One region of the Blautia sp. DFI.6.71 genome, then DNA from elsewhere that is predicted to be linked to it. Evidence: a T-box and tRNA genes for the amino acid it is inferred to sense, from the RefSeq annotation. Region 1 holds a T-box; the other holds one or more tRNA genes.
What was found. A T-box is a leader RNA that pairs with one kind of tRNA and senses whether it is charged. The one in region 1 lies ahead of pheS (phenylalanine--tRNA ligase subunit alpha), so its partner is inferred to be a tRNA-Phe.
Positions count from the first base shown of each region.

Region 2: it encodes a tRNA-Phe, which carries the amino acid that the T-box ahead of pheS (phenylalanine--tRNA ligase subunit alpha) is inferred to sense. The anticodon was not compared.

Region 1 is NZ_JAJDMJ010000015.1:16,932-21,386, reverse strand. It holds gene pheT (phenylalanine--tRNA ligase subunit beta) at 1-1,717, opposite strand, end outside; gene pheS (phenylalanine--tRNA ligase subunit alpha) at 1,822-2,841, opposite strand; T-box leader at 3,025-3,256, opposite strand; gene gltA (NADPH-dependent glutamate synthase) at 3,316-4,455, opposite strand, start outside.
Region 2 is NZ_JAJDMJ010000006.1:55,604-60,058, forward strand. It holds gene LJE12_RS04725 (3D domain-containing protein) at 1-538, shown strand, start outside; gene LJE12_RS04730 (O-acetylhomoserine aminocarboxypropyltransferase/cysteine synthase family protein) at 688-1,971, opposite strand; tRNA gene LJE12_RS04735 (tRNA-Phe) at 2,250-2,322, opposite strand; gene glyA (serine hydroxymethyltransferase) at 2,586-3,824, shown strand; gene LJE12_RS04745 (NAD(P)/FAD-dependent oxidoreductase) at 4,196-4,455, shown strand, end outside.

The DNA of each region.
Region 1 (4,455 bases):
TGAGCATACCGTTTAAAGTAGTTGTTCTCATGACACTGTAGTCTTCTCCCAGAGGATTGCTGATCACGATTCCCTGACGGAGCTTACTGTCAGCCGGAAGTCTTAATTTGTCAAATACCTTCGGACTTTCGAAAGAATAGGTCATTCCTTCAGAGAAACCACAATATTCCGCAATATCACGTGCCACTGCTTCAATACGAAGTTTAAACGGAAGCTTACCTGTTGTAGCTTCACCTGTAGGCAGAGTAGTCGGAATCTTATCATATCCGAAAAATCTTGCAACTTCTTCTGCAACATCAGCTACATAATGGATATCCTGACGGAAAGTAGGAGCTACGATCTCATTTGTTTTTTCGTCATAGGTCAGTTCTACTTTTGCCAGATAAGCAAGCATTTCTTCCGGTGTCAGGTCAGTTCCAAGAAGAGCATTAATCTTCTCCGGTTTGAAAGGAACTCTGGATGGTTCTCTTACTTCATTGCAGATATCTACCATTCCACCTACGACTTCACCTGCTCCAAGTCCCTCCATCAGCTGGCATGCTCTGTCGATAGCTGCCTGCGCATTGTTCGGGTCAAGACCTTTTTCGAATTTACCGGAAGCATCTGTTCTCAGACCGATTCTCTTGGAAGAAAGGCGGATATTTGTTCCATCAAAACATGCAGCCTCGAAAAGAACAGTTTTTACATCGTCTGTGATCATAGAATTCTCTCCACCCATGATACCGGCAATACCAACTGCTTTCTCACCGTCACAAATCATCAGTACCTGATCATCCATGGTACGTTCCTGTCCATCCAGCGTTACAAATTTCTCATCATTCTCTGCACGACGTACAACGATTTCTTTTCCTGCAATCCTGTCCAGATCATATGCGTGCATTGGCTGACCAAATTCTTCCATTACATAGTTTGTAATATCTACCAGATTATTGATCGGACGGATTCCATTGGAAGCCAGACATCTCTGCATCCATTTCGGAGATGGTCCGATCTTAACATTCTTTACGACTCTTGCGCAGTAACGTGGACAAAGTTTCGGATCTTCTACCGTTACTTTTACATAGTCAGAAGCTTTTTCATCATTTCCCTTACACTCTACAACAGGAGGACAGAATTTCTCATTAAACGTAGCTGCCGCTTCTCTTGCAATTCCCAGTACGCCGTAGCAGTCAACACGATTGGATGTAATTTCATATTCAAAGACAACATCATCCAGGCCCAGTGCCTTGATCGCACTCTCGCCTACAACAGCGTCTTCAGGGAAAATATAGATTCCGTATTCCGGTGCTTCCGGATACATTTCTCTTGTGCTTCCCAGCTCTTCGATGGAACACATCATACCATAGGAATCGATTCCGCGAAGTTTTCCTTTTTTGATTTCAATTCCACCCGGTGTTTTCTTTCCGTCATGTCCACCGGCAACACGTCCGCCGTCAAGAACAACAGGAACCTTATCTCCCTCTTTTACATTAGGAGCGCCTGTAACAATCTGTACAGTCTCTGTTCCGATATTCACCTGGCAGATGATCAGTTTATCTGCATCCGGATGTTTCTCAATTTTTTCAATCTGACCGATCACGATCTTATCCAGATCTGCGTCCAGTTTTTCAAAGCCTTCCACTTTTGTTCCTGTCAGTGTCATGGCATCTGTATATTCCTGTGCTGTCACATCAAGATCCGGCACATACATTTTAATCCAAGATAATGAAGTATTCATTTTGTTAATCCTCTTTCTATATTATAGCTCAGACTTATAGCAGCTTTCCCGGACAGAAATTTCCTCTTGGCTGCATAGCTCTGTTGTTTCAGACAGTCATTTCATTAGAACTGTTTCAGGAAACGGATATCATTCTCATAGAGCAGTCTCATGTCATCAATCTCATATTTCAGAAGTGCAATACGTTCAAGACCTACGCCAAATGCGAATCCTGTGTATTCTTCCGGATCAATTCCGCACATGCTTAATACATTCGGATGAACCATACCGCAGCCAAGGATTTCAATCCAGCCGGAACCTTTACAGAAACGGCAGCCTTTACCACCACACTTGAAACAGGATACATCCACCTCTGCGCTTGGCTCTGTGAACGGGAAGTGATGTGGTCTGAACTTAGTTTTTGTCTCAGGTCCGAATAATTCCTGTGCAAACTCCTGCAAAGTTCCCTTAAGATCTGCAAAAGTGATGTTCTTGTCAATAACAAGACCTTCGATCTGATGGAAAGAAGGAGAATGTGTTGCATCTACTTCATCTGAACGGAATACACGACCAGGTGCGATCATACGGATCGGCAGCTTTCCTTTCTCCATAGTACGTGCCTGAACCGGTGAAGTCTGGGAACGAAGAAGGATAGAATCGTTGATAAAGAAAGTATCCTGTTCATCACGTGCCGGATGATTTTCCGGAATATTCAGTTTAGTAAAGTTGTAATCCGCATACTCTACCTCCGGTCCCTCTACTACTTCATAACCCATACCAATAAAGATACGCTCTACTTCTTCCAGGGCGATGGTGTTCGGGTGACGGTGACCGATTTTAGCTTTCTTTGCAGGTAAAGTCACATCAATCACTTCCTGTTTCATCTTCTCTTCACGTGCTGCTTCTTCCAGTTTCTGTTTAGATTCATCAAGAAGTGCTTCTATCTTGCTTCTTGTTTCGTTTACAAGCTGTCCAACCTTCGGGCGCTCTTCCGGTGCAACATCTTTCATACTCTTTAAAATTGCAGTCAATTCACCTTTTTTACCAAGGTATGCCACACGTACTTCGTTCAGTTTTTCCAGACCTTCGGATTCACTGATCCGTTTTCCGGCTGCTTCAGCCAGTTCCTGAAGTCTTTCTTTCATATCCATGTTCTCTTTCTCCTTTATGTCATAATGTCAGAGAAGAAAAATCGTTACTGAGAACAGAATGAACAGTAACGTAAAATCTGACTCTGACTTGATAGCCACAAATCGCTCCGTTGCAAAAGCAGTTCTCGCAATTCATGTTATAATAGCAGAATTGGCAAACAAAAAACTCCGTCCCACTAAAGGGACGGAGTAAAATATCCGCGGTACCACCCTGCTTCCTGCATTTTCTACAGGCTCTCGGTCTGCTTAACGCGCAGTAACGTCATTTCCTACTCAGTAAATACTGTCATTCAGAAACGCGGCTCCGGTGGGAAATTCAGGAAATATCTGAACCTGAGGCAGCTTCCAGCCGATGGCTTCCTCTCTCTGACGGAAAATAAATCCCTGTAAACACCTTCTAAGCTTTTCATGATTATCAACACTAGTAATCATGCCACAGACGTCAAAATCTGTCAAGTACCATTTACATTATTTATTTTTAAGATATTCATCGATACCTTTGGCACCAGCTTTACCTGCACCCATGGCAAGGATAACAGTAGCTGCACCTGTAACAGCATCACCGCCGGCATATACACCATCTTTAGATGTCTTACCTGTTTCTTCTTCAGCAATGATACATCTTCTCTTATTGACTTCAAGACCTTTTGTTGTAGAAGAGATAAGAGGGTTCGGGGAAGTACCAAGAGACATGATAACTGTATCTACATCCATGTCATATTCAGATCCCGGAATTTCAACCGGACGACGTCTTCCGGAAGCATCCGGCTCACCAAGTTCCATCTTGACAACCTTCATACCTTTTACATGACCGTTCTCATCTACAAGGATTTCCTTCGGGTTAGTAAGAAGATCAAAGATGATTCCCTCTTCTTTTGCGTGATGAACTTCCTCTGCTCGTGCAGGAAGCTCTGCTTCACTTCTTCTGTATACGATATGTACTTCAGCACCAAGTCTTAAAGCTGTTCTGGCAGCATCCATAGCAACATTACCACCGCCTACAACTGCTACTTTCTTTCCTGCTGCGATCGGTGTATCATAAGAATCATCAAAAGCTTTCATCAGGTTGCTTCTTGTAAGATATTCGTTGGCAGAGAATACACCGCTTGCATTCTCACCCGGGATACCCATGAACATTGGAAGTCCGGCACCTGATCCGATAAATACAGCTTCAAATCCTTCGTCCTCGATCAGCTGATCGATTGTTGTGGATTTACCGATAACAACATTAGTCTCGAATTTAACACCTAATTCTTTAACTTTTTCAATTTCTTTCTTAACAACTTTCTGTTTCGGAAGACGGAACTCCGGAATACCGTAAACAAGAACACCGCCAAGTTCATGAAGAGCTTCAAATACAGTTACATCATAACCAGCTTTTGCAAGATCACCTGCACAGGTAAGTCCGGAAGGACCGGAACCGATCACTGCAACTTTATGTCCGTTCTTAACTTCTGCTCCAACAGGTTTGATATCATGTTCCAGAGCATAGTCAGCAACAAATCTCTCCAGCTTACCGATAGAAACAGCTTCACCTTTGACTCCGCGGATACATTTACCCTCACACTGGGATTCCTGAGGACATACACGTCCACAGATAGCCGGAAG
Region 2 (4,455 bases), on a different contig from region 1:
AAAAGAGAATGGAAAAAGAGGCATTGGATATATTCCTACCAGTGTTCTGGAGAATACAGCAGCAGAGGAGAAAACAGAGGAGTCAAAGGTCGCTAAAGTAGACGGTGAAGAAGCAGGAACAATTCATAAAAGTGAAGGCAAAGGTGTTTTTGCAGAGGCTGTGGATGGCGTAACTGCTTCAAAAGGGGAGGCTGTAGATGGAGTGCAGGTGGGGACTCCGGTAGCTGTGTCTTCAGATGCGTCACTGATTCCGCTGGGAACTTTTAAGATTACTCATTATTGTTCCTGCAGTATTTGTTGTGGCCCTTGGGCAAATGGTATTACTTCTACAGGGGTGACTGCTACGACAAACCGTACGATTGCGGTGGATCCTACACAGATTCCATATGGATCTAAGGTTGTGATCAATGGACAGGTTTATGTTGCAGAGGATTGCGGTGGTGCGATTAAACATAATTGTATCGATATTTATGTTGCTACCCATCAGGAAGGGGAGGACAAAGGGGTATATTATACAGATGTTTATTTGTTAAAGTAGAAAATAAGAAAGAATTTAACCGAATCAAGTAGCAAAGCGGATTGCGAATATCCGTTTGACCTGAAAATAAAAATCCGGAAGAATCTGGAAATGATCTGTTATAGCTGTGATCATTTCAGAAGTTCTTTCGGATTTTTTGAAATTATCTTTTATGCGTTTTTTAATGCCTGTTCGATGTCAGCAATGATGTCTTCAACATTTTCAATACCAACGGAGAGACGGATCATTCCCGGTGATACGCCGGCTTCTGCAAGCTGTTCATCGTTCATCTGGCGGTGAGTATGGCTTGCAGGATGCAGGATCATGGTTTTGGATGCTGCTACGTGCGTTGCGATGGTGGCAAGCTTTAAGCTGTCCATAAAGCGGACTGCAGCTTCTCGACCACCTGTCAGTTCAAAGGAGATAACACCGCAGGTTCTGCCTTCGTTCATGTATTTCTGAGCAAGTGCATAGTATTTGTCATCAGGAAGTCCGGCATAGTTTACGTGAGATACTTTCTCATGGGCATTCAGAAATTCTGCAATTCTTTGTGCATTATAGCAGTGGCGTTCTACACGCAGAGGAAGAGTTTCCAGTCCAAGGTTTAACAGGAAACAGTTTGTAGGAGACGGGATGGAGCCAAGGTCACGCATCAGCTGAGAGGTTGCCTTTGTAATATAAGCCTTCTTTCCAAACTGTTTAGTATAAATAACACCGTGATAAGATTCGTCCGGTTCAGTCAGACCATGATATTTATGTCCACAGGCATCCCAGTCAAAGTTGCCGCTGTCAACGATAGCTCCGCCAACCTGCACAGCATGTCCGTCCATATATTTGGTTGTGGAATGGGTAACGATATCAGCTCCCCATTCAAAAGGACGGCAGTTTACAGGTGTAGCGAAGGTGTTGTCTACAATAAGCGGAACTTCATGTTCGTGAGCAACCTTTGCGAATTTTTCAATATCCAGAATTACCAGAGCCGGGTTTGCGATGGTTTCGGCGAAGAGTACCTTTGTATTCGGACGGAATGCAGCAGCGATTTCTTCAGGGCTTGCATCTGTGTCAACGAAGGTGCAGTCAATCCCCAGTTTCTTGAAGGTAACAGCCAGGAGATTAAAGGTTCCTCCGTAAATTGTGGATGCTGCTACAACATGGTCACCAGCTTCGCAGATATTGAATACCGCATAAAAGTTGGCTGCCTGTCCGGAAGAAGTAAGAATTGCGGCAACACCGCCCTCTAAATCTGCAATTTTTGCTGCTACAGCATCATTTGTCGGGTTCTGCAGACGGGTATAAAAATAACCCTCTGCTTTCAGATCAAAAAGCTGTCCCATCTCATCAGTAGTATCGTATTTATATGTTGTACTCTGACAGATTGGGAGTGCACAAGGTTCACCCTTTGATGGAGTGTAACCGGAATGGAGGCATTTAGTCTCTAATTTTAAGTCACTCATGAGTTTTATTCCTTTCTTTATGCGTAAGTTGCTCCCGGAGTGTGTTTGGAAAAGGTTTTCTGCAAGATGTACATCTTACTTTGCAGGAATGATTTTTCAAACATACTCTGGTAAAATATTGTATTAATATGATATATTGATACAATATTTCATAATAGCAGTAAGAAAATTATACCGCCAAAAACAGGATAAGACAATAAAAAAGACAATAAAAAATGCTCAGGCTTTTTCTAACCAGCCATGAGCAAAAAAGAAAAAAGATAATAAAAAATAAAAAATGCCCAGAGCCGGAATCGAACCAGCGACACGAGGATTTTCAGTCCTCTGCTCTACCAACTGAGCTATCTGGGCATTTGGTCTGTGAACTGTTGTGTATCACAGGCCCTATAATAGCATATTGATTGTTTGAATGCAAGCAATTTTTACGATTTTTGCGAAAAAATAAAATTATGAAAAATTTTCTATTGCCCCAAATGACTGCGGATAAGTATGCTGATCTATTCTATAAAATATTTTTGATGCGCGGACAAATGTCTTTTGGTGATTGACATGATGGATAGAATTGGTTATAATCGGAATAATTACTGAGCGTATAACAAAGGAGGAGCACGAAGATGTATTCAATCGACGACGTAGCAAAGACAGACAAGGATATCGCAGATCTGATCGAGGCGGAGCTTGCACGCCAGAATTCCCATATTGAGCTGATCGCTTCAGAGAACTGGGTAAGTAAAGCAGTTATGGCAGCAATGGGAAGCCCTCTTACTAATAAATATGCGGAAGGATATCCGGGGAAGAGATTTTACGGCGGATGTTCCTGCGTGGATGAGGTGGAAGCTCTTGCAATCGAACGTGCGAAAGAATTATTCGGATGTGAATATGCAAATGTACAGCCGCACTCCGGAGCACAGGCAAACATGGCAGTCTTTTTTGCAATGCTGCAGCCGGGAGATACTGTAATGGGTATGAATCTGGATCACGGCGGACATCTGACACATGGAAGTGCTGCAAATATGTCCGGAACCTACTTCAAGCCGGTATATTATGGAGTAAATGATGACGGCGTGATCGATTATGAAGAAGTCAGAAGAATTGCAATTGAGAATAAACCAAAGCTGATCGTAGCAGGTGCAAGTGCCTATGCCAGAGTTATTGATTTTAAGAAATTCCGTGAGATTGCAGATGAAGTTGGGGCTTATCTGATGGTGGATATGGCGCATATCGCCGGTCTGGTAGCAGGTGGACAGCATCCAAGCCCGATTCCTTATGCAGACGTTGTGACTACAACCACACACAAAACTCTGCGTGGACCAAGAGGCGGCCTGATCTTAAGCAGCGCAGAGAATGCAAAGAAATTTAACTTTAATAAAGCAGTATTTCCGGGAATCCAGGGTGGTCCTCTGATGCACGTGATCGCTGCCAAGGCAGTATGTTTCAAAGAAGCGCTTCAGCCGGAATTTAAGGATTATGCAAAGATGATCGTTGAGAATGCGCAGGCACTTTGCAAAGGGCTTCAGAAACGAGGAATTGATATCGTTTCCGGTGGTACAGACAATCATCTGATGCTTGTAGACCTCAGAAGTCTGGGCGTTACAGGCAAGCAAATGGAGAATCTTCTTGATGACGTAAACATTACCTGCAATAAGAATGCAATTCCAAATGATCCCCAGTCTCCATTTGTTACAAGCGGTGTACGTCTCGGAACAGCAGCAGTTACTTCACGAGGCATGAAACCGGAAGATATGGACAAGATTGCAGAAGCAATTGCTATGACCTTAAAAGAAGAAGGCAGCCAGGAAAAGGCAAAGGCAATCGTCAAAGAACTTACAGACAAATATCCTCTGGTTGGATAAATAAATCATACAAAATAATGTATAAAAGCGAAATGCATGGTTCATGAGTGAACAGCACTTCGCTTTTATTTATTATGTCGCTGAAGCGCGAAATTTATTTAACCGAATTAAGTAAGTCCCCTGCGGAGGTTGCAAAAAGCAATAAGCAGTGGGTGGGAACTTTGACCAAATTATACCAAAATTATCCAAATAAAATCATGGATTTTTTTTAGAAAACGTAGTATAGTAACAATAGCTGATGATTATACTGAAAAAGCAGAACAGGTTAATGACAGTTGATGATTTATTGGAATAGATCGTAGTAATTAATTGCTGTATTCAGTATCTATCACAGTGTATTGAGAACAATCACAGAGAGCAGGTGACAGAATTTGGAAAAAGTGATAATCATAGGTGCCGGACCTGCAGGAATTTCCGCTGCGCTTTATGCAGTTCGTGGAAATCTGGATCCCCTGGTGATCAATAATGGGATCGGTGCTTTGGAAAAAGCAGAGAAAATAGAAAACTATTACGGACTGGAACATCCGCTGTCCGGTCAGGAATTATATGATACAGGAATCGCTCAGGCGAAAGCACTGGGCGTACGAATATTGGATGCACAGGTTCTGGGAGTCGGCGGGTTTGATACTTT